2 regions of the Glaciimonas sp. OK215 genome follow, and region 1 is predicted to be linked to the other one. Evidence: predicted binding sites of a transcription regulator. Region 1 holds the regulator's gene; the other holds the start of a gene.
The links. Region 1 encodes FNR, which switches genes on or off when oxygen is low (the NO sensors DNR and NnrR bind a similar motif). Its sites were predicted from a motif close to TTGATNNNNATCAA; they were not measured.
Positions count from the first base shown of each region.

Region 2: the regulator FNR is predicted to act here: its motif matches at 6,020-6,033, upstream of AC3CHX_RS17840 (CZB domain-containing protein).

Region 1 is NZ_CM173544.1:2,598,233-2,610,366, reverse strand. It holds gene ccoO (cytochrome-c oxidase, cbb3-type subunit II) at 1-612, shown strand, start outside; gene AC3CHX_RS11780 (cbb3-type cytochrome oxidase subunit 3) at 615-806, shown strand; gene ccoP (cytochrome-c oxidase, cbb3-type subunit III) at 799-1,755, shown strand; gene ccoG (cytochrome c oxidase accessory protein CcoG) at 1,788-3,188, shown strand; gene AC3CHX_RS11765 (FixH family protein) at 3,206-3,745, shown strand; gene AC3CHX_RS11760 (hypothetical protein) at 3,774-3,998, shown strand; gene fnr (fumarate/nitrate reduction transcriptional regulator Fnr) at 4,009-4,773, opposite strand; gene AC3CHX_RS11750 (universal stress protein) at 4,967-5,410, shown strand; gene AC3CHX_RS11745 (universal stress protein) at 5,472-6,323, shown strand; gene AC3CHX_RS11740 (NAD(P)-dependent alcohol dehydrogenase) at 6,458-7,513, shown strand; gene AC3CHX_RS11735 (3'-5' exonuclease) at 7,557-8,189, shown strand; gene dbpA (ATP-dependent RNA helicase DbpA) at 8,213-9,601, opposite strand; gene AC3CHX_RS11725 (pirin family protein) at 9,976-10,677, shown strand; gene AC3CHX_RS11720 (DoxX family protein) at 10,698-11,111, shown strand; gene AC3CHX_RS11715 (FMN-dependent NADH-azoreductase) at 11,214-11,828, shown strand; gene ribA (GTP cyclohydrolase II) at 11,904-12,134, shown strand, end outside.
Region 2 is NZ_CM173544.1:3,873,382-3,885,515, reverse strand. It holds gene AC3CHX_RS17890 (ABC transporter permease) at 1-297, opposite strand, end outside; gene AC3CHX_RS17885 (ABC transporter ATP-binding protein) at 294-1,007, opposite strand; gene AC3CHX_RS17880 (DUF2796 domain-containing protein) at 1,026-1,580, opposite strand; gene AC3CHX_RS17875 (LysR family transcriptional regulator) at 1,750-2,610, opposite strand; gene AC3CHX_RS17870 (multidrug/biocide efflux PACE transporter) at 2,740-3,180, shown strand; partial or broken gene AC3CHX_RS17865 (YoaK family protein) at 3,276-4,007, shown strand; gene AC3CHX_RS17860 (hypothetical protein) at 4,044-4,358, opposite strand; gene AC3CHX_RS17855 (hypothetical protein) at 4,508-4,642, shown strand; gene AC3CHX_RS17850 (hypothetical protein) at 5,274-5,396, shown strand; gene AC3CHX_RS17845 (YXWGXW repeat-containing protein) at 5,460-5,846, opposite strand; gene AC3CHX_RS17840 (CZB domain-containing protein) at 6,092-6,529, shown strand; gene AC3CHX_RS17835 (hypothetical protein) at 6,552-6,818, opposite strand; gene AC3CHX_RS17830 (DEAD/DEAH box helicase) at 7,098-9,446, shown strand; gene AC3CHX_RS17825 (Lrp/AsnC family transcriptional regulator) at 9,579-10,064, opposite strand; gene AC3CHX_RS17820 (histone deacetylase family protein) at 10,187-11,215, shown strand; gene ocd (ornithine cyclodeaminase) at 11,314-12,134, shown strand, end outside.

The sequences.
Region 1 (12,134 bases):
AAATTTTCCCATGAGTGGATCGAAAAGAATCCCTGGCTCCTGATTGCGCTGGTGCTGCTGGTCGTGAGCGTCGGCGGCCTGGTTGAAATCGTGCCGCTGTTCTTTCAGAAATCGACAACCGAGCCGATCACAGGGCTCAAGCCATACTCTCCATTGCGGCTGGTCGGACGCGACATTTACATTCGCGAAGGCTGCTATGGCTGTCATTCGCAAATGATTCGTCCGTTCCGTGCCGAGACCGAGCGCTACGGACATTATTCAGTGGCAGGCGAATTTGTCTATGACCGCCCGTTCCAGTGGGGGTCGAAGCGGACTGGCCCGGATCTGGCCCGGGTTGGCGGACGCTATAGCGACGAGTGGCATCGCACCCACCTGAATAACCCGCGCGATGTGGTGCCGGAATCGAATATGCCGGGCTATCCGTGGCTCGCCGCCACGCCACTGGTTGCGGAGGATGTGCTGCCAAAAATGCGCGCGCTGAAGCGGCTGGGTGTGCCGTATTCGGAAGAAGAAATCAGGCAGGCGCCAGGTACCCTGGCTGGCAAAACCGAGCAGGATGCATTGATCGCCTTCCTGCAAGGACTCGGTACTTTGATCAAGACAAGGAACTGATCATGGCAATCGACAATACCTTTACCCAGGCCAGCATCGTCATGACGGTGATCAGCCTGGCGACATTTCTTGGCATTCTCTGGTGGACGTATGGCATCAAGCGCAGCGGCGATTTCGATGCCGCCGCACGGTTACCGTTCGACGATGACGATGATGCTGTCGTAGCGCAGGGCACGGAGGATCATCATGGCTGATTTCACAAGTGGTTTCTGGAGCATCTATATCACCGTATTGACGCTACTCAGCATTTTCGGATGCGGCGTACTGCTGTGGTCGCAGTCGCACCACAAGGTCAGGTTGCCGGCAGAATCAGGCGCTCCCGGTGCAATACGCGCTCAAACCGAAACGACCGGCCATGTCTGGGATGACGATCTGACCGAGTTGAACACGCCGATGCCGCGCTGGTGGATGTGGCTGTTTTACATCACCATCGTGTTCGCCCTAGGGTATCTGGTGCTGTACCCGGGGCTCGGCACCTACGCCGGCAAGCTGGGCTGGAAGTCGAGCGGCGCCTACCAGGAAGAGTTGAAAAAGGCGGATAGCCAATACGGCCCGCTGTTCGCCAGGTATTTGCAGCAGGATCTGAAGGTAGTGGCGGCCGACCCGCAGGCGCATGCGATCGGTGAGCGTCTGTTCCTGACTTATTGCGCGCAATGCCACGGTTCGGATGCGCGCGGCGGCAAAGGTTTCCCGAACCTGACTGACAAGGACTGGCTGTATGGCGGTGACCCGAACGTGATCCAGACCACGATCCTGTACGGGCGCCACGGCCAGATGCCGTCCATGGCGGCGGCGCTCGGCTCGGACAAGGATGTCGAAAATGTCGCGCACTATGTATTGAGTTTGTCGGAGTCGCCGGCTTCCGATCCTATCAGGGCAGCATTTGGCAAAGCCAAATTCGGCAGCTGCGCCGGATGCCACGGCGCGGATGGGCACGGCAATCAGGCAATGGGCGCTCCGAATCTGAGCGACAAGATATGGTTATATGGCGGTAGCGCGGAAACCATCATGGAAACCATCCGCAAAGGCCGCGATAACACGATGCCTGCATTCAAGGACTTTCTGGGCGAGGCGAAAGTCCATGTGCTGGCAGCCTATGTATGGAGTCTATCGAATGAAACATCGGATTTCGACCAGAAATGATTCGCCCTCATCCGGCTTTATTGTGAGTTCCAATGCATAACGTCGCTCCTCAGGAGTCTGTCATCAAGATGTACGCCGCGCGCACGCAGATTTACCCGCGCGAGGCGAAGGGCCGCTATGCGATCTGGCGCTGGGTATGCGTGTGGCTGACGCAACTGGTGTTCTATGGCTTGCCATGGCTGAACTGGAACGGCCGCCAGGCCGTGCTGTTCGACCTGGGCGCGCGCAAGTTTTACATTTTCGGGGTCGTCTTGTGGCCGCAGGATTTCATCTATCTTGCGGTGCTGCTGATCATCTGTGCGTATGCCCTGTTTCTGGTGACCGCCCTGGCTGGGCGGGTCTGGTGCGGATTCGCCTGTCCGCAAACGGTGTATACAGAAGTATTCATGTGGATCGAGCGCAAGATCGAGGGGCCGCGCAGCGCACGCATGCGGCTCGACCAGCAGCCGTGGTCGGTTGAACGGCTCTCAAAGAAAACCGCCAAGCATGTGCTGTGGGGAGCGCTTGCACTCTGGACCGGATGCACCTTCGTCGGCTACTTCACACCGCTGCAAACCTTGTTGCGCGAGGCGCACAACGTCGCGCTGGGGCCGTGGGAATGGTTCTGGATTCTGTTCTACGCGTTGGCAACCTACGGCAACGCGGGGTGGATGCGCGAGCAGGTCTGCAAATACATGTGTCCGTATGCGCGCTTCCAGAGTTCGATGTTCGACAAGGACACGCTGATCATCACCTACGATCAGGAACGCGGCGAGCCGCGTGGCGCGCGTGGGAAGAAACAGGATGCCGCAGCCAGGTCGCAGGGCGATTGCATCGACTGCTCGATGTGCGTGCAGGTTTGCCCCACCGGCATCGATATCCGGCAAGGCTTGCAGTATGAGTGCATCGGTTGCGCCGCTTGCGTCGATGCCTGCAATCTGGTCATGACGAAGATCGCTGCACCGCCAGGGTTGATTCGCTATTCGACCGAGCATGCGATCAGCGGGCACCTGTCGCTGCAAGAGATGCGGCAGCGCGTGCTGCGTCCGCGGGTGATGATCTATAGCGGCATACTGCTGCTGATCGTAACGGCCTTCTTTGGCACGCTGATCATGCGTACCCCGCTCAAGCTCGATGTCATTCGCGACCGCGGTGCAATGGGGCGGGAAGTGGAAGACGGCATGATCGAGAACGTGTACCGGCTGCAGATCATGAACACGGCGGAAACCTCGCACCGTTACAAGATTGCCGTCTCGGGGCTCAAGTCGATTGCGCTGGCCACGCCGGATGAAGTGGAACTGGAGGGCGCCAGCTCGCGCGCGGTGCCGGTGCGTGTGCGGGTCGATCACAGCAACGGCAAACCCGGCTCAAACAAAATCGTGTTCGAACTGAAGGCGCTGGATGATGCGCGCCTGCAGGTGCAAGAGAATGCCGTATTTTTCGTGCCGAAATAGGTCCCAAGGAGAAAATCATGCATACCGCTTCCCCGTTAATCGATCGACTACACACTGCGCGGCCTTGGTACACCCAGGCGTGGCCATGGCTTCTGATGCTGGGCCCGGCCGTGGTCGTCGTGGCGGCCACGTATACCGGCTGGCTGGCATTTTCGCGACAGGACGCGCTGGTAGTGGGCGACTATTACAAGCAGGGACTGGCCATCAATCAGGATTTGCAGCGCGATCGTGTGGCGACCGGTATGGGATTGTCGTTGAATGCTCGTTACGACGCTGCCAGCGGGAAGCTGAACGGCACGCTGCGGAGCTTCGGTACGCCCATTGCCAGGAAAATCCTGCTCCATCTGGCGCATCCGACCCAGCCGGAAAAGGACCTCCAGCTCGCAGCACAACCCAATCCGCACGGCGATTTCAGCGTCGGATTACCGATGCTGGAAAGGGCCCGCTGGGAGATCTTGGTTGAGGGGGAACGGCGCGACTGGCGTTTGAGCGGCTCCTGGAACTGGCCGCAGCAGCAGATGATCGCCCTCAAGGCCGATTTACCGCCCGCCGAATGAAAGAGGGGAGACCATGTTGCGATACGTGATGAATATACTTTGGCCGTCTTTTCTGGTGGCGATGGTCGCAGAAGGCTGTTTTTTTTCGCTCTTCGATCCGGCGGATTTGTTACGTCTCGGCGGCCAACATGCTCTGCCGCCGATAGCCGGCTACACGATCGGCTTTTTCTTCTTCTGGAGTTTTTGTTCGCTGGCGAGCATGCTGACGCATTACCTGTTCAGCGTGCCGGACGAGCGCGGCCCGCCGTTCTGAAGTGGAAGCGTTACATCGGGCTGCAGTTTTCCGTGCCGGCCGCCAGCGCTCTTAACATCGCCGGATCGAGCAGTTGCAGCTCACGCTTATCGACTTTGAGCCAGCCCTGCTTCTTGAACCGGGACAGCAACCGGCTAATGCTCTCGATGGTCAGTCCCAGATAATTGCCGATGTCCTCGCGCGACATCCGCAACTGGAAACTGGTGGACGAATAACCGCGCGCCGCATAGCGCGATGACAGATTCACCAGAAAAGCCGCAAAGCGCTGTTCCGCGCGCATATTTCCCAGTAGTAGCATCACATTCTGCTCGCGCGTGATTTCCTGGCTCATGATTCTGTGAAAATGACGCAGCAGCATCGGGATGTGGCCGAACAGCTCTTCCAGGCGCGAGAACGGAATCTCACAGACCTCGCTATCCTCCAGCGCAACCGCGTCGCATTGGTGCCGGTCGCCGCTGATCGCATCCATGCCCAGCAATTCGCCAGCCATCTGGAAACCGGTGACCTGTTGCTCGCCGCTAGGATTGATCTGATAAGTCTTGAAATGCCCAAACCGGATGGCATACAGATTTGTGAACGGGTCATCCATTCGGTACAGGCCCTCGTCTCGCAAGATGCGACGGCGGCGTCCGACAACCTGGTCGAGCCGGTTGATGTCCGCATCGTCCAGCCCCATGGGAAGGCATAAGTGGTGCAAGCTGCAATTGGCGCAACTTGCCTTTAATGCACCGACATTCAAGGCTGGCGACGCGGTATAGGAAAGCGGCTGGCTCATAGTGGTAATTGTTGTGATTATTCAACATTGTAGTGATGGCTAAGGCGAATGTACTCTAAATGCGGAATACATACAAACGCAGCGCAACGCCGCTGCCCACGCATTGCGTGCCATTTGATCCATGTCAAAAAGTCCTGAGGAGAACAGGCATAGGATCTTCTCATCGGATTCTTTTCCCGCACCTGAGGACATCATGTTCAAGACCATATTGTTGGCGACCGACGGCTCCGATCTGTCGGACAAGACTGTTCAGGCGGCAGTCGAATTTGCCAAGAGCAACGGCAGCAAGATCATCGGCTTGTCGGTTGCCGAAATCTATTCCTATTTCCCGGTCTCGACGATGGGCGGCGCTGAAGATCTGCGTTTGCTGACAGATGCGGTCGAGCAGCAAGCGGAAGAAAATGTGCAAAAAATCGCGGATCTGGCGAAGCAAGCCGACGTGGCGTGCGAAGTCTATTGTCCAAAGGGCTGGTGCGCTCAGGAAATCGTCAAGACCGCCGAGCAGCACCACTGCGATGTGATTTTCATGGCGTCGCATGGCAGAAAGGGCGTGAGTAAATTGCTGTTGGGCAGCGAGACACAGAAGGTCCTGGCTTATTCCCGCATTCCTGTGATCGTGTACAAGGCATCGGCCTGACCGCTGGTGATGCATCGATTCAAGCGCGATCATTAGGCTCGACCAAAGCAGGAGCGTTCAGATGTCCTACAAAATCATTCTGGTGCATGTCGACAAGTCGGCGCATCTTGACTTGCGGATTGAAGTCGCCGCAAAAATGGCGTTACATGAAAATGCCCACCTCATCGGCGTTGCTGTCACAGGGCTATCCCGATCACTGCACCGGCCGCTACTTTCCGGCCGGGACGGCAGCAATCTGGCGTCCTATAAAGCCGACTATCTGGACACGCTGCGGCAGCGTGCGCACGCCGCGCTCGAGAAATTTGACACGCTGGTGCGCGCAATCGGCGTGACTTCTTATGAAAAGCGGCTGATCGATGACGAGGCCGCGGCTGCCATCAGCATGCTGGGCCTGTATGTCGATCTGATCGTTCTCGGCCAGAGCGACACCGACGATCAATCCCTGACTGCGAAGGTCGATTTTCCGGAATACGTGACACTTAACGCCGAATGCCCGGTCTTGATTGTCCCTTCTGCCGGGCCGGTCTCCTGCATTGGCGGGCGGGTGCTGATTGCATGGAATGGGAGCATGGCGGCTTCGCGCGCAGTCAGGAGTGCCATGCCATTGCTAAAACAGGCGAACCAGGTTCAACTCGCCATCGTCAATCCTGCCTCTGGTCCGGATCCGCAATGTGAAGAGTCGGGCGCCGAGATGGCCGCTTATCTGGCTCGCCACCACATCACGGTTGAACTGGTTCGGCGCACGGTCGCAGACGATGCCGGGCACACGCTGCTGGCGCTCGCGGCCGACCTGTCTGCCGACGTGATCGTGATGGGCTGCGTTGCGCATCAGCGCTGGCGGGGGATGTTGCTCGGCGGCGCCACCCGTGTGGTGCTGGAAGAGGCCGCCGTAGCGGTGTTGATGTCGCATTAAGGCCGTGGCGGCCACGTCAATGAGGTGTCGATACTGCAGTTGGCAATCCCGTGCGGATCGGCATCGCCCGTGTCGGCGCGGCAACAGAGGCAGTGCGCACAGACATCATCATGCAGGTTTTCAGGAGAATTGCGATGCGTACCATGAAAGCAGCAGTGTTCCTCCGTCCGGGCAAGATCGCGCTCGAGGAAAAGCCCGTACCGGTTGCCGGTCCCGGCGAGGCGGTAATCAAAATAACCACCACCACGATCTGCGGCACCGATGTGCATATCCTCAAGGGGGAATATCCGGTTGAGGCGGGGCGCACTATCGGTCATGAGCCGGTGGGAGTGATCGAAGAATTGGGCGCGGGCGTGAGTGGATATTCGGTCGGACAACGGGTGATCGTCGGTGCGATTACCCCGTGCGGACAATGCCATCCTTGTCTCGACGGTCATCAGTCCCAATGCGGCGGCAAGGCGGCCGGCGGCTGGCGCTTCGGCAACACGATAGACGGCTCTCAGGCGGAATACCTGCTGGTGCCGCACGCGATGTCGAATCTCGAACCGATTCCGGACGGACTCACGGATGAGCAGGTGTTGATGTGCCCTGACATCATGAGTACCGGTTTCGGCGGGGCGGAAAGCGGGGAGATAAAGATCGGTGACACGGTCGTGATTTTTGCACAGGGGCCGATCGGTTTGTGTGCAACAGCGGGGGCAAAATTAAAAGGCGCAAGCCTGATCATCGCGGTTGACGGCGTGAGTGCGCGCCTTGAAGTGGCGAAAAAGCTGGGTGCCGATGTCACGATCGACTATACGAAGACCGATCCGCTGACCGAGATCATGCGTCTGACCAACGGGCGCGGCGTCGATGTTGCAATCGAAGCGTTGGGTACGCAACAGACGTTTGAAAGTTGTCTGCGCGCTCTCAAGCCAGGTGGCACGCTCTCCAGCCTTGGCGTGTATTCCGGCAAGATTTCCTTGCCGCTGGATGCCTTTGCCGCTGGTCTGGGCGATCACAAGATCGTCACCACCCTGTGCCCCGGCGGGAAAGAACGCATGCGCCGGCTGCTGAATGTGGTGGCGTCGGGCCGGGCGGATTTGCAGGCAATGGTCACGCATCGCTTTAAACTGGATCAGATCGAACAGGCATATGAATTATTTGCCAACCAGCGCGATGGCGTGTTGAAGGTCGCGATTACACCGTGATGCTGTAATATGCGCCCATCAAAAAAATGCATTTCGAGGATCCATGGGCGTATTTCAAAAACCGATAGTCATGCTGGATTTCGAGACCACCGGGCTGAGTCCTGCAATGGGTGATCGCATCACGGAAGTCGCAGCCCTCAGGATCGTTGAAGGCGAAATCGTCGAGCGCTTCGTTTCGCTGGTGAATTGCGGGGTGCGGATACCTTCTTTCATTACCCATCTGACCGGTATTTCGCAAGCGATGGTCGATAGCGCGCCGCCAGTCGCTGAGGTTGTCCCGGAATTGCTGCGATTTATCGGCGGCGACGCGTTGGCCGCCCACAACGCCAGTTTTGACGCCAAGTTTTTATTGGCGGAAAGTGCGCGTCTGGATGTGCAGCCGCGCTATAGCGCACTGATTTGCTCGTTGAAATTATCGCGTCGTGTGTTCCCGGGCATGCCGAGCTACAAGCTTGGATCGCTGGCCACCGCATTGCGGATACCATTTCACGGCACGGCGCATAGAGCGGAAGCGGATGCCGAAGTATCGGCGAACTTACTGTTACACGTCGCCCGTAGCCTGGCGCATACCTACCGCGTGCCATCTATCCACCCGGATTTGCTGGTATCGCTGAATCAGCTGAGCGCCGCCAAAGTCCCCGACTTCCTGGCGCGGCAGCTGGGCAAGCAGGTCTAGTTGGCGTAGCGGCTTTCTTGCGTTTACAGCTCGGAGATAAAGCGCATCTTGAAGCTGCGGCCTTTGATATTGCCATTGCTCAGGCGAGAAAAGGCGTGCTTGGCCATGCGTCTTTCCAGCGCGACATAGGTCATGAATTCGAATACGCTGATTTTGCCGACCTGCTCTTTGGTCAGCTCCGCATCGCCGGTCAGCGCGCCCAACAGATCACCCGGACGCAGCTTGTCTTTCTTGCCGCCCATGATGCATAGCGTCACCATAGGCGCTTGCAGCGGACCGCCTTCAGCCGGTTCCAGCTCGGCCAGATCGAACCAGCTAACCGGTCCGTTCTGGTAGTCCTCGATCAGCTTCACCCATTTTTTTTCATTCGGCGCACACAGGCTCAGCGCCAGCCCCTTGTCGTGACCGCGCCCGGTACGGCCGATGCGGTGGATATGGACTTCGGTGTCTTTCGACACATCGACGTTAATGACCGCGCCCAGGGTCTGGATATCCAGGCCGCGTGCGGCGACGTCAGTGGCGACCAGCACCGAGCAACTCTGGTTGGCGAATTGCACCAGGATTTCATCCCGCTCGCGTTGTTCCAGTTCACCGTATAACGCGAGTGCGCTAAACCCCTGGTCGCGCAATTCAGCCGCCAATTCGCGGCAATGGATTTTGGTGTTGCAGAAGGCGATGGTCGAGACCGGTCTGTAGTGGTTCAGCAGTTGTGCCACGGCGGCATTCCGGCCGTCGTAGCTGACTTCGTAAAAACGTTGTTCGATCTGGCCGGCATCGTGCTGCGCCTCGACTTTTACTTCGACCGGCTGGCGTAAAAATTCGGCACTGGCCTTACGTATGTCGTCCGGATAGGTTGCCGAAAACAGCAGCGTCTGACGGCGCGTCGGGCAAGCGCTGACGATGCCTGAGATTTCTTCGTAAAACCCCATGTCGACCATGCGGTCGGCTTCGTCCAGCACCAGCGTTTGCACCGTTCCCAGGTTGATGCTGCCACGGCCGATGTGATCGCGTATCCGTCCCGGCGTGCCGACAATAATATGCGCGCCGTGCTCCAGTGAGCCAATCTGCGGCCCCATCGGTGAACCGCCGCATAGCGTCAGGATTTTGACGTTATCCGCAAAACGCGCCAGCCGGCGCAATTCTTTCGCCACCTGGTCGGCCAGTTCACGCGTCGGGCACAACACCAGCGCCTGAATCGCGAAGTAGGTCGGGTTCAGTTTATGCAGGATGCCGATGCCGAAAGCGGCGGTTTTGCCGCTGCCGGTTTTAGCCTGGGCGATCAAATCACGCCGCTCCAGAATCACCGGCAGGCTCTGCGCCTGTATGGTCGTCATCTTGTGATAGCCAAGGCTGTCGAGATTACTCAATAGCGCTGGCGACAAGGGGAGATTGGAGAAGGAGGAGGTAGTCACAATGATGTTAGCCGGCAGAAAGGGGGAGCGAAGTCTAACAGGCGCGCCGGGTTAGGGCCAGATTTGATGTGGATTTGATGGTGTTCCGATATTCATCTGACATCTAAGTGATGTTTGTCGATGCGTTGGCGGGGAAATTGGCGGAAAGCGGGAGCCGTGGCTGGCCCCCGCCGTGTTCCTGAGCGGGCCTGTTTCAGCCTGTATTTTTATGTTCGATATTTTCGATAGTATATGTGAAAATTTTCCGTTTTTCTTTTGCCCTATTGGCGTCCATACTATGTTTCAAGGATGAGTTTCAGGCAATCAGTCGTTATGCCAGCATCCATTACCTATCGAAATTATCGTATATAACCTGACTGGAAACGGAAAACATCATGCTGCAAATTCGCAAAAGTACTGATCGCGGCGTCGCCAACCATGGCTGGCTGCAATCCAATCACACCTTTTCATTTGGTCACTATCACGATCCGGAGCACACCGGCTTCGGTCCGCTGTTGGTGATCAATGAAGACCGGGTTACCCCTGGTCAGGGTTTCGGCACGCATGGCCATCGTGACATGGAAATTATTTCCTACGTCCTCGACGGCGCTCTGGAGCATAAGGACAGCATGGGTACCGGCTCGGTATTGCACTACGGCGATGTACAGCGCATGAGTGCCGGCACCGGCGTGCGTCATAGCGAATTCAACAGCTCGCCGACGGAGCCTCTGCATTTCCTGCAAATCTGGATCGAACCGAACGTCAAAGGCATTCCGCCAGGCTATGAAGAGAAACACTTCACGCCAGCGTCCAAGCAAGGCCAGCTGCGGCTGATCGCCTCGTCGGATGGTCGCGACGGTTCGGTATTGATCCATCAGGATGCCAGCATTTATGCCGCGCTTCTGAACGGTGACGATCAGGTTGCGCACACATGGACTGCCGGCCGCAGCGGTTACCTGCACGTGATACGCGGGACGATTACGGTCAATGGTACGGTGTTATCGACCGGCGACGCGCTGAAACTGCGCGATGAACCTTTAGTCACCCTCGGCAATGCTGACAACGCGGAAGTATTGCTATTTGATTTGCCCTACTAATCAATCCATCAGGAATCAGCATGAACAACTTTTCCAAATTATCTTATCCAATCGCCCGGGCCTTTCTAGGCGCTTTGTTTTTTATTTCCGGGATCTACAAAATCATCGGTTTCAGCTACGTCGCCGGCTGGATGGCAAGCACCGGCGTGCCGATGGCCAGCGCATTGCTGGCCATCACCATCGTGATTGAAATCGGCGGCGGCCTGATGCTGATTACTGGCTGGAAGGCCAAGTACGCAGCGCTCGTCGTCGGTTTGTTTCTGATTCCGGTGACCTTGGTATTCCATGCTTTCTGGAGCGCCGATGCTGCGTCGTATCAAAACCAGCTGACCCAGTTTCTGAAAAACCTGGCGATCCTGGGTGGCATGTTGCTGGTGTTCGGCCACGAGTTCAGTCGGGAGTTAAGCCGAGAAGCAGCCGGCAGCGACAAATAACCCAGCACTTATCTGCATATTTGGATCTTCCCCGCCCGGCGCCGACGCTGCAATCAAGGTCGGCGCCAGGGATTTACCCCACTTTTAGAAAGCACTTTCATCATGACCACGATTCTTCACCTGAACAGCAGCATCCGTAACAGCGGCTCGATTTCCCGTCAGCTGACCTCGGAATTCCTTGCGAAATGGAAACTCGCGCAACCTGGCGACGTCATTGTCGAGCGCGATCTGGCGGCAAATCCTGTACCGCATTTGACCGAACAAATGATGGGTGCATTTTTCACGCCGGAAGCCCAGCGTTCCCCTGAACAGGCGGAAACGGTAAAATTGTCGGATCAGTTGGTGGAAGAATTGCTGAGCGCCGATGTCGTCGTGATCGGCGCGCCGATGTACAATTTCTCAATTAGCTCGACTTTGAAGGCCTGGATCGACCACGTTGCGCGTGCCGGTCTGACTTTCAAGTACACCGAAACCGGTCCGGTCGGGCTGGTTCAGGGTAAAAAAGTCGTTGTATTTACTTCCCGCGGCGGTGTTTACAGCCACGGTGCAGCCAAGGCCATGGATTTCCATGAGACCTATCTGCGTGCAGTATTGGGCTTTATCGGCCTAAGCGATATCGACTTCATTCATACTGAAGGAATGGCAATGGGCGAAGAGGCGGTAGCCAGCGCGATTTCTCATTCTCGTAGTACGATGACTGAATTAATTCCAGCCTGAATTATTTAATTTGTTGGCAAGGCACGCCATTTTCCCGATGGCGTGCCTTTTATATTGAAGTAACGCATCTATCTCATGAGCACCTACATCACACCAAGTAACGCCGCAGCTGCCCAAATCCACGAAAAGCTGGAGTACGTGACATCCTGCGAACTGCCGACTCCCTGGGCAACATTCCAGCTCCATGCCTTTATCGATCATCCGTCCGGTAAAGAACATTTGGCGCTGGTACTGGGTGATGTGACCGATGGTTCGCCGGTATTGGCACGCATCCATTCGGAATGCCTGACCGGCGATGCGCTATTT
Region 2 (12,134 bases), 1.3 Mb from region 1:
GGTCCATGCCACGGCGGGATTGTGCGCCAGTTTTTGTGCGCTGTCCCAGCCGATATTGTTGGTGGCGCCGCCGATGTGAAAGATTGCATACAGCATCAGCTGTACCGAACTGGTACGGGCGCCGACCACCAGGTCGGTACCGGACACTGATTGCGAAAAGCTCTCGCGCACATCGTGGCGGATACGCTCGATTCCCAGCAGCAAGGTGGTCGATAGTGCAATCGCCAGCAGGATCAGTCCTAACGTAAACCGGCGGTTCCAGGCGCTGCGCGCGGCCAGTCGGATCAACATGTTCATGCCTGATCCTCAAGGTGTGCGGCATGATTCAGTTCATTCAATGCCAGCCGATGACTGAAATGCGACGCCAGGCGCTGATCGTGACTGACGAACAGCAAGGTAGAGCGTGCCTGTTCGCATTCACGCTGTACCAGATCCAGAAAGCCTTGCTGGCGGTCGGCATCCAGTGCCGAGGTCGGCTCATCGGCGACGATGATCTCCGGTTGGCCGATCAGCGCACGGGCGGCGGCAACCCGTTGTTGCTGACCTATCGATAGCTGTGTCACGGGTTTGCTCCACAACGACGGTACCAGGTCGAGACTGCGCAGCAACGACTCGGCAGCGCTGCGCAAGGTCGCGCCTTGCGTCAGCGCGCGTTGCCGTCGATAGCGCGAAAACTGGCACGGCAGCAGCACATTGTCCAGAATCGACAAGTACGGAATCAGATTGAACTGCTGGAAAACAAAGCCGATGTGATCGACCCGGAACTGGTCGCGCGCCGAAGCGGAAATGCTGTGGAGTTCGGTGCCGAGTATCGTAATGGTTCCGAGTTGCGGCACCACGATGCCGCCGATCAGTGCCAGCAAGGTGCTCTTGCCGCTGCCGCTGGGTCCGGAGATAAAGACCTGATCCTGGCGCTCCACCATGAATGCGTCCATTTGCAAGGTTGGCGCAGGCTGACCCGGCCAGCTGAAGGACACATCCTGTAGATGAATGACAACTTCGGTCATGACGCTGAACTCATATTGTTACCAGGAAATAAGGGTGGCTGATGGCAGCAGCTTGGCCGCCAGCTGTTTTTTGGAGGTAACCATTTGCACGTCGATTTGCTGAAAACCCTTGAATTGCGTAAACAGCCTGACGTCGATACTTTGCAGGCGCTCAGGATGGGCGCACTGGAACACGAAATCGGCATCCAGGTCGGCATGTCCCGGTTCTGCGGGTTTGTCCGTTGCAACCGGTGTTGCCGGCTCTCCCAGCAATGCCGGATCAAGCGCGGCGGATACCAGCTTGACCGACGCCGGCCGACACTCGGCGGCGGGTGTTGTCACAAACACTTTTCCGGCATCGCGCAGTTGTCGCCCCATTTGCTGGGTGGCCTGACGATCCTTCACACTTTTGGCGGCATGTTCGAACCCTAACAGGTTCGCTAACGGGGTATCCAGGTGGAGGTTGACTTGCGACCCATCTATCGCCACGTCCAGCTTTCCGACACCGTGGACATGCGCTTCGTGGGCAATCGCGGGGGAGAATGCGGTGCAGAGCAGGGCGCTGACGGCCCAGCCGGAAAGTACTCGTTTCATGATGCCTTTCATGTTTTTTTTGATGCTGAGTTGCCGCAGGAGTGCACTGAATAATGTTCGATGTCGTCAGCCTGCAACAGTGTTGCATTATAAGTCGAAACCGCGATACTGCCGTCCGAAGAAATGTTTCAAATGGTGACGGGCATTGCGTTTTTTGCGGTTTGAGTTGCTAGGGCGCCAGCAAGGTATCCAGCAGCCAGCCGCCAGCCTGCCCCAGCCCATGGCGCCGCGACCACACTGCGTCGACCTGAACGGTTTTGGGCCAGCCTCGCACTTGCAATTCCAGCAAGCCATCGGCGGCGAAGCGTTGCGCCAGCCAGCGCGGCAGCTCAGCCCAGCCGAATCCCAGTTCGGTCATTTCCAGTAACAGCAGGTAGCTGGACGACGACCAGCAGAGGCCGCGTCGGCGCTCGACGATGTCGTCCAGATACGTGTTGAGGCGCAGTTCACGTGCAGCGCGCAACATTTCCGTGGTCACGTGTGTAACCGCTGCCAGAGGATGACGCTTGCTCACATACAGTCCAATCTCAGAGCGTTCGGAAATGGACGCGAATCCGACGTCGGGCGGATAGTCCGGCTGCGCCCCAACCAAGCCAAGTTGAGCCCGACCCTCCTGTACCAAGGCCACCACGTCGGTGTGTTCGGCGATCATGCATTCGAGTTCCAGTGCGGGGTAGCGTTGCTCAAATTCCGTCAGGACGGATTCGAAACGATTCGACTGATACGTATCGGATAGCACCAGCGTGAGCGTCGGCTCCAGACCATCCGCCAGCCGATGCGCCGAACGCGATAGCCGGTCACCGGCATCCAGCACCTGCTGCGCATGAATCAACATCGCCTTCCCGTGTTCGGTCAGCGTCGGCCGGCGTGTGCTGCGATCGAACAGTGTCAGGCCCAGATCAATTTCCAGATTGGCGATGGCTTCGCTGACAGTCGATTGCTGTTTGTTAAGTTTGCGCGCCGCCGCCGAGAACGAACCTAGCGCGGCCGTTTCGACAAACATGAACAGGGATTCGAACGAATGTGACATGGGAGCGGCAGCTTAGGTTTGTGATGTATTTCAATATATCGGAAATTCCGATGGTTACTGCTTTTGTAGTATCCAAAAAACTGGAGAGAATAGCAAGCATCGGTTTTTCAATAAAGCTTAGGAGCTGATATGAGCAGGAACAAATCTTTCGCTGAACGTTTCTTCCATGCCCTGACCTTTGAGGTGCTGGCAATCATGCTCAGCGCTCCGGCCTTGTCATGGTTGATGGGCGTGTCGATGGCCGCTGCCGGTCTCCTGACCTTGATGATTTCACTGATCGCAATGGTCTGGAACATGGTCTTCAATACGCTGTTTGACCGGATCGCGCGGCACTTTAATCTGGTCCGCACATTTGGCGTGCGCGTCGTTCATGCGGTCTCGTTCGAGTTGGGACTGATCGTGACAGTGGTTCCGCTGGCAGCGTGGTGGTGGGACATGCGTCTGCTCGATGCATTCTTGCTCGATATCGGTCTGGTTCTCTTTTTCTTGCCGTATACCTTGCTGTTTAACCTGGGTTACGACAAGGTGCGCGAAGCAGTGCTGAAGGCGGATTACCGTGGGAAGTATTGACGCAAGTGGTATTGTGGTACGCGTTGGCTTTCTTGCCGGCCGGCTGTAATTTGATTGCAGCGGGTTATCTTCGTGCTCACCATGATGGAGCGTAAATGCCGATCCCGTACCTGAGGCAATTGACCGGAAAAGAGCGTACCCAGCAAGCTAATCGCCATCTGGCGTGCTTCCTGTCGTTTATTGCCGGTGCTATCAACGCCGGCGGCTTTCTGGCAGTAGGACAATATACCTCGCATATGTCCGGGATTATTTCCGCGATGGGCGATCATCTCGCGCTTGGCTCGGTCGGTCTGATGCTGGCCGGTTTGGCATCGTTGCTATTTTTCGTGTTCGGTGCCGCTTGTTCCGCAATCTGCATTAATTGGGGCAGAAAACGTCACCTGCACGGAGAATATGCACTGCCGCTGATGCTGGAAGCTGCATTGCTACTATTGTTCGGCCTGCTGGGCGGCAATCTGGAAAGTCACAAGTGGTTATTTGTACCCGTTACGGTGCTGCTCCTGTGCTTCATCATGGGCTTGCAAAATGCCATTATTACCAAAATCTCCAAGGCAGAAATTCGTACCACCCATATGACCGGGATGGTCACCGATATCGGCATAGAACTGGGCAAGATGTTTTATTGGAACAGTACCCGGCACGACCCCAAATACGCGGTCCGCGCCGATTTGGTCAAGTTGCGCTTGCTGGCAACCCTGGTTTTCCTGTTCTTCAGCGGTGGTTTTGTCGGCGCGCTGGGATTTAAAAACATCGGGTTTATCGCAACGGCGCCGCTCGCCGCGACCTTGATGGTGTTAGCGATTGTGCCGATTACCGATGATTTGCGGCAGGTGCTGCGCGATATCGTCCGCTGAGGAAGTTAATCAGGCTTTCGCGTGCGCGTAGACTCTGGCTTTTTCAGCATTCACCATCAACTGCTTCTGCGCCAACGTTAAATTCAGGATGGCGGTGTCGCCGGCAATCGCTGTGTACTCGGCATTGCGCACGGCCCTAAACGTCGCAAAGAAACCGTCGCCAGGCAAGCCGGTGTCTTTTCTTACCATGACAACCGAGTAGATCGCCTGGTCGTAATCCACGATGCCGGTACAGGCGGCGTCAAGCGTTGCATGGACTTTTTGCGCCGGGGTGTTCTTCGGGAATAGCGCATACAAGGCATTAAAAGCAACGCTGTCGCTCAAGATTGATGCTTTTTTAATAAGTTCAGTTATGGCAGGTAGTTGTGCTTCGATGATCACGGGATTCTCCGACAATAATTGGTGAGCCAGGGAGTTGCTGTTGGCTGGGGGGCGAATTATCCACTATAAATTGTGATGTAAGGATCTGTTTAATGCTGGATGTCGACGACATGGACACGCACAGCCATTTCCAGCCGGATGTCTTGAACAGCAGCGGTGGCTATTACGGCGTCTTGTCATGCATGCTGTTGCAGCAAGAATCCGGGCGGACTCCTGCTGCACGATGAGACTTCCGGTAACTGCTTTGGCTATCTAAATAGCAGAACTAATACGAGAATCAAGACGATGGTTCCGATGCCTATATACATTTGGATCTCCTTGCCAGGTGGATTCGCTTCTTGCTTGACTTGTCAGATGGGTTCCATGTCGGCCGTCATCATTACTTGGTGGTCAACGGCGGCATCGAACACGTATATGGATAGACGCGTGCCGGTGCATTCAAGGCGAATTAAGAATTAACTATAGTCCCTGAATCCAGGTCGCGAAGTAGGACGATTACTCATTACGACGTAGGAAAGGGGCCAGCCGGCCTGCTTTGATATTGCCTGGCGGGCGCTGAGTAACGTATCGACCGGGAGCGGCGTAGCGGATGATGCAGGGACCACCAATTCACGCAGCTACCGAGGCGAATCAACTGCACAGGTTCTCGGTTTTGTACGTGTGTCGTTTTTTTTCATATTGTTGCAGCTGTAAGAGAGTGTAAAAGCGTGACGACCAAATGTTGCTGTGCGATATAGTGAATGCGTCTCCTCCAATTCCCCCAAGGTTTGGATTCAGCCCGCCACCGCAAGGTTCGCGGGCTCTTTTTTGTGTTCAAGAGTTGGCGCAGTCGGATCGGCTGCGGTCTGGAACTTGACTTTGAAATGGCTGGACGTCACGAAGCGCATCGGCGTTGCCGATGGCGCGAAGAAGGGGAGTGCGGCAGGCGGCGCTAAATGCGCCGTACTGATGGGAAGTTGCGATGCCTGTTATTTTTCGTGAGCATGGCTTTGCTGAAAGCTGGTTCAGCATTAAGACGCTCAAGTCGATCGCGTTTGCCGGCTGTCAGCGATAAGCCGCAAGTGGATCGTAAGTGGAATTTGCGTTGGTATCGTCATCGCCCAAGTGCTTTTTGCCAGGCAGATCTTGCCACCGGCCGCGATGAAGTTGCCAGCCGTCGACGCATTGCTTCCATTCAGCATGCACGTAGTGTTGTCCTTCCCGGGCCAGTTCCCAGCCACCGGCCTGCCATGCATACCAGCCGCCGACATAGTTCCAGAATCCGGGAATCCACACCAGCCCGGCACGTGGGCTTGGCGTCGCTTCCGCCTTTGGCGGCGGCGGTGCATTTTTAAGAACGATGTCGATGCTTGCGGGGCATTTCTCTGGGAAAGATTTCACGACGGAAAACTTGCGGGCGATGATCGCAGCGATGCTGAGAGGAAGCTTCACGATGGATTCCTGGCTGTTTGGGTGATTCGATTATACGAACGCTGAATGCCAGAAATGTTTCTCGTATCTTTCGTTACATTTCTCTTGGTAACGTTACGTTTCAAGTTCTGTCCAGGCTGCCAGTAATTGAAGTTTGTGGTCAAAACATCATTATTTCCCTCGATCCAATAAAATTGATTTAAAGTAATGTTGTTGTAATTCAACTTTAATTGCCCGTAAATCAGAACACAGGACCGCTGCACATCATGTTAAATTTTTTCAAAAATATCTTTGGATCGGGTTCCGACGCAAAGCATAACGCTCCGACAAAGGTTTCCGAAATTGAGCTCAACACCATCCGTGAACTGGATATTCGCGCAGCCATAGCGGCGCATGAAAACTGGAAAGCCAGATTGACGGCCTATCTGTCAGGCGAATCTACCGAGGATTTACGTCCGGAAACTATTTGTTTTGATAACCGCTGCGAGCTTGGGAAATGGTTGTACGGGACGGGGCGAGAGCAGCTGGGCAAGTACACATCGTTCCAGCAACTTGTCGCTGAGCACAAGCATTTTCATTTCCACGCATCGAATGTAGTAAGCCTGACCCAAGCCGGGAAGGTCGAAGAAGCGGAAAAGCTGCTCGCAAACGGATTCAAGGTGTCCAGCGAACGTGTCGTCAACTTTTTGCGCGATTTAGCTTGAGTGCCGCACAAACGTTCGAAACTTAGTGGCGCGTTGTGGCTACAAGGCCAAGATAGTGCAGTTGCGTAGCGGATAGCGACTGCTTTCTCTCAATTGACGAGAACCGGTAGCATTGGCTATCTTTGCCCACAAGAAATCCGCGACGGGTCTTGACGACCTTGACATTTCCCTCGCCCGGCACATAGGCGACCGCTTCATTCGCTGTGTTAAGGGCGCTGGCCAGATGGAGGTGTCCATGGGCGACACGATAGCCGTCATGAACGCGAACGATCACAATATCAAAATCCATAATTTCTGTCTCCAGCCTTAAAGGCAATGGTTTTTATATTTTTTGATACGAGAAGGCGACAATACTCCTCATATATGACCGGAGCATGAAATTTGCCATCGCGTTCAGACGCGCTTCCGTCGCGTGGTTGGTGCCGGAGCTGTCGGTTGCGCAGGTATTTTTCCGCTTGCATGTTGCTCGTCACTCTGTAGGCAGTAGCCCCGCCTGCGCAACAACAGAGTAAACTACGCAGCACATTGTTTCGCATAGTGCGATTCGAGCAAACTTGCGAGTTATGACATGTCTGAAATACCTATTCCGTTATTTGCCGATTTAAACCTCAGCGAGCCGCTGTTACGGGTGCTGAAGGAAGTCGGCTATGAGTCTCCGTCGCCGATTCAGGCCGCCACGATCCCTATCCTGCTAGCCAATCGCGATGTACTTGGCCAGGCGCAAACCGGCACCGGTAAAACCGCTGCTTTTGCTCTACCCATCCTGTCCCGCATCGACCTCAAGCAAACTTCGCCGCAAGCCCTGGTGCTGGCGCCGACGCGCGAACTTGCGATCCAGGTGGCGGAAGCCTTTCAGCGCTATGCCGCGCATATTCCCGGCTTTCATGTGCTGCCTATCTACGGCGGCCAAAGTTATGAGCCGCAGCTCAGGGCATTGCGCCGTGGCGTACATGTGGTCGTCGGCACGCCCGGCCGCGTGATCGATCACCTGGACAAAAACACGCTGGATCTGTCGCAACTCAAAACGCTGGTGCTGGATGAGGCCGACGAAATGCTGCGCATGGGGTTTATCGACGATGTCGAAAACATCTTGCAGAAAACCCCGGAAACACGCCAGACGGCACTCTTCTCCGCCACCATGCCGTCGGTGATCAAACGCATCGCCAAGACCTATTTACGCGATCCCGCCGAGGTCGCTATTGCAGCCAAAACCGGCACTGCCGACAATATTCGTCAGCGCTACTGGTTAGTCAGCGGCATGCATAAGCTCGACGCGCTCACGCGTATCCTGGAAGCCGAAACGTTTGACGGCATGATCATTTTTTCGCGTACCAAATTGGGCACCGAAGAATTAGCCAGCAAATTGCAGGCGCGCGGCTTCTCTGCGGCGGCGATTAATGGCGATATCGCACAGCAACAACGCGAACGCACCATTCAGCAGCTAAAGGATGGCCGGATTGATATTCTGGTCGCCACCGACGTGGCAGCGCGCGGCCTTGATGTGGAACGCATCAGCCACGTGATCAATTACGATGTGCCCCACGATCCGGAAAGCTATACCCACCGTGTCGGCCGCACCGGGCGCGCCGGTCGCAGCGGCGAGGCGATTTTATTTATTACCCCGCGCGAAAAAAATCTGCTCAAGGCCATCGAGCGCGCTACCCGCCAGCCGGTAGCACCCTTGGTATTGCCGAGTATTCAAGCCGTCAACGATGTGCGTATTGCCAAGTTCAAAAATCAAATCGGCGAGATTTTGTCCCTCGGCGAACTGGATCAATTTCAATCCATCGTTGAAGAATATGAGCGCGAGAATAATATTCCGGCGATTGAAATTGCAGCGGCACTCGCCAAAATGGCGCGCGGCAGTGTGCCGCTATTGCTGGATAAAAATCAGCGCGAGCCACAAAGTACGACCTCCTGGTCGGATGAAAGGCCTGCACATGCGGGTAAGTTTGATCGCTCCGAACGTAGCGATAGAGGCGAGCGCTCGGACAGGTTTGAGCGCAGTGAGCGCCCGGAGCGTAGCGATCGTCCTGCTTTCGCCAAGAAAGAGCGTGTCGAGCGCGCAGCCGATGTCGGCATGCGGACTTACCGAATTGAAGTTGGTCATACACACGGTGTCAAGCCCGGCAATATTGTGGGTGCGATTGCTAACGAGGCGGGGTTGGACTCTAAAAATATCGGCCGCATTGAAATCTTTGATGACTACAGCGTACTGGATTTGCCGGATAGCATGCCAGCCGAACAGCTCGAACATCTCAAAACTGTGTGGGTAGCAGGGCAGCAGCTACGCATCAGCCGCGATGGCGAGCATGCGGATGTATCCGCTAAATCAGCTGGAACGAAAGCGTCTTTTGCCGCAAGCAAGGCAGGCGACGGCGCAGGCGAGCGCTCGGATAAATTTGAACGCAAAGAGCGCCCGGAGCGCAATGATCAAATTGCGCATCCCGATCTGCCCAAGAAGGAGCGCAGCGGTCGCAAAGCAGACGTCGGTATGGAAAGTTTCCGAATCGAAGTAGGTCATGAGCACGGTGTTAAAGCCAGCAATATTGTCGGGGCCATTGCCAACGAGGCCAGCCTGGACTCCAAATATATCGGCCGCATCGAAATATTCGATGACCACAGTACGCTGGACTTACCGGAAGGCATGCCGAAAGAGCTTCTTGAACATCTGAAAACCGTGTGGGTGGCGGGACAGCAGCTACGCATCAGCCACGCCGGCGAGCGTTCACAGGCAACCGACAAGTTCGCCGGCAAGAGCAAGCCTTTCGCTGCCCCGAAGACAGGCGGCGATCGCAGGGTGGGCGAAAAGCTGGGTGACAAGCCTCCGTTCAAAAGCAAAAGCGATTTTAGTAATCGCGCCGATGCCGGCAAGCCTAAACCCAAGCCGCATCGCAAAGGTCCGAAGCCTGCGTAAGGTTGGAACATGCTTTTTGTTGTTAAAAAATCCCTTGATTTCAAGGGATTTTTTTTCGCAACCAGCCTTGGGATGCGTGCATCGTCCCCATTCATCTGGTTTTGCTAAAAGCGTTCGCTCAACACCGCGTGCCTAAGCGGGTATCGGAAGCCGGCTCGATGATTTGATTTCGCGCATCGCGAGGCTTGAGTGGATCAAACTGATTCCGGGCACGACGCGCAGCACATTCTCAACAAAATCGCTGTAGGCATCCAAGTCCTCCGCCACCACCTGCAGCAAGTAATCCGCCTGGCCGGTGACTTTGTGGCAGGACAACACTTCCGGATGCGCCAGGATCACTTCCTCGAAATGTTTAGTCGAGACATCCGTCACAACGAGGAAGCTCAATTGGACGAAAGCCAAGACATCCAGGCCGAGTTTGCGGCGATCAAGATTCGCCTGGTAGCTGGTGATGAAGCCGTCTTCTTCCAGCCGCCTTAATCTCCGCCAGCAGGGCGTAACGCTTAACGAAACATGCTCAGCCAGTTTGGGATTGGACATGGTGCCGTCCTGCTGCAAAAGACGCAAGATAGTCCGATCAGTGTCGTCCAGATCATATTTTAGTTTCTTGCTACTCATTTTTCGCCATTATTTAGTTTGTTATGCTCAAATCATAGCTTCTGGTGCGCCAATAAAGCAAAGTAATTCCATCTCCCCGGCGTCATAATAATCCCAACTTCTACCTCCTCTGTCTTGCCAATATGCTCACTATATATAGCAATAATCATCGCCTGCATCATGGCACTGAACTGAAAGATGGCGTCTTGAAACCCAGTGTTGAAATGCCGGGCCGCGCCGACACGGTGTTGGCGCGCGTTCGGACTGTCGGTTTGGGCGACATCATTGGGCCGCGTGACTATCCGTCTTCCTCATACAGTTCCGTCCACAGTGCGCGCTATGTCAATTTTCTTGAGAATGCATGGGCCGAATGGGGCGCCATTGGGCGCTCGCATGACGCATTGCCGCTGATCTGGCCGGTACGCGATATGCGCAGTGACATCGAACCCGAGCATATCGATGGCAAGCTGGGCTTCTACGCGATGGATGCCGGTGTGCCGATTACAGCCGGCACATGGGAAGCGGTCCGAACCAGCGCCAACCTTGCGTTGACAGGCATGGAGGCAGTAGCCGCCGGTGCAGCCAGTGCTTTTGCCTTATGCCGCCCGCCGGGACATCATGCCGCAGCCGAATACATGGGCGGTTACTGCTATCTGAACAATGCCGCGATTGCGGCACAGGGCTTCATTGCCAAGGGGGCCAAACGGGTGGCGGTCATCGATGTCGATTATCACCACGGGAATGGTACGCAAAGCATCTTTTACGATCGCGCCGACGTGCTGTTCATCTCGCTGCATGGCGATCCGAAAAACTCGTATCCGTATTTTCTCGGCCATCGGGACGAGCAAGGCCACGGCGCCGGTGTCGGCTTTAACCACAACTATCCGCTAGCGCACGGTACCGCCTGGGATACCTACAGCGTCGCGCTGGCCGATGCCTGTAGCAGGCTGGCCGCGTATGCGCCGGATGCGATCGTGGTGTCGCTCGGCGTGGATACTTTCAAGGACGATCCCATCAGCCAGTTCAAGCTGGAAAGCGACGATTACCTGCGCATGGGTGAACGCATTGCCGGCGTAGGCAAGCCAACGCTGTTCGTCATGGAAGGCGGCTACATGGTGGACGATATCGGCGTGAATGCAGTCAACGTGTTGCTGGGCTTTGAAGGCCGCTGAGCACGCGTTTCAGCATGGGCGCTACTGCTGGCGCAATGTGCGCCATCCAGGAAGGACGCGTCGTCCAATCCCGGAAAAATCGATGAAGGAAAACAGAAATGACTAGATATATTGACGTAAACGACATTCAGCAACTGGTAACAACGGTTGGTGCCGAACCATTCATGACGACCTTGGCGGAGTATATTCGCGCCGATTATTTGCGTTGGCATGCATTCGAAAAATCGGCGCGGGTGGCGAACCATTTTCCGGGCGGGGTCATTGAGTTGATGCCGACATCAGACAATGAACTATACGGATTCAAGTACGTCAACGGCCATCCGAAGAATACCAAACAGAACATGCTGACGGTGATGGCCTTTGGCGTGCTGGCCGAAGTCGATACCGGATACCCGCTGCTGTTCAGCGAATTTACCATCACGACCGCATTGCGCACGGCGGCTACTTCGGCGCTGGTTGCCAAGGCGCTGGCAAGGCCTGAATCGAAGTCGATGGCCATCATCGGGAATGGCGCGCAAAGCGAGTTCCAGGCGCTTGCCTTCAAAGCCATCCTTGGCATTAACGAAATTCGGGTATTCGATATCGATCCGGCGGCGATGGAGAAATTTGCCCGCAACATGGCCGGCATCGAGGGCTTGACCATCATTCGCGCCAGTTCTGCCAGCGAGGCCGTGCGCGGCGCCGACATTGTCACTACCGTGACGGCAGACAAGACCAATGCCACCATTCTGACGCCGGACATGATTGAACCGGGTATGCACATCAATGCGGTTGGCGGCGACTGCCCGGGCAAGACCGAGTTGCATGCCGACATCCTGACCCATGCCCGGGTTGTCGTTGAGTTCGAGCCGCAGACACGCATCGAAGGCGATATTCAGCAGCTGGCCCCGGATTTCCCTGTCATCGAACTCTGGCGCGT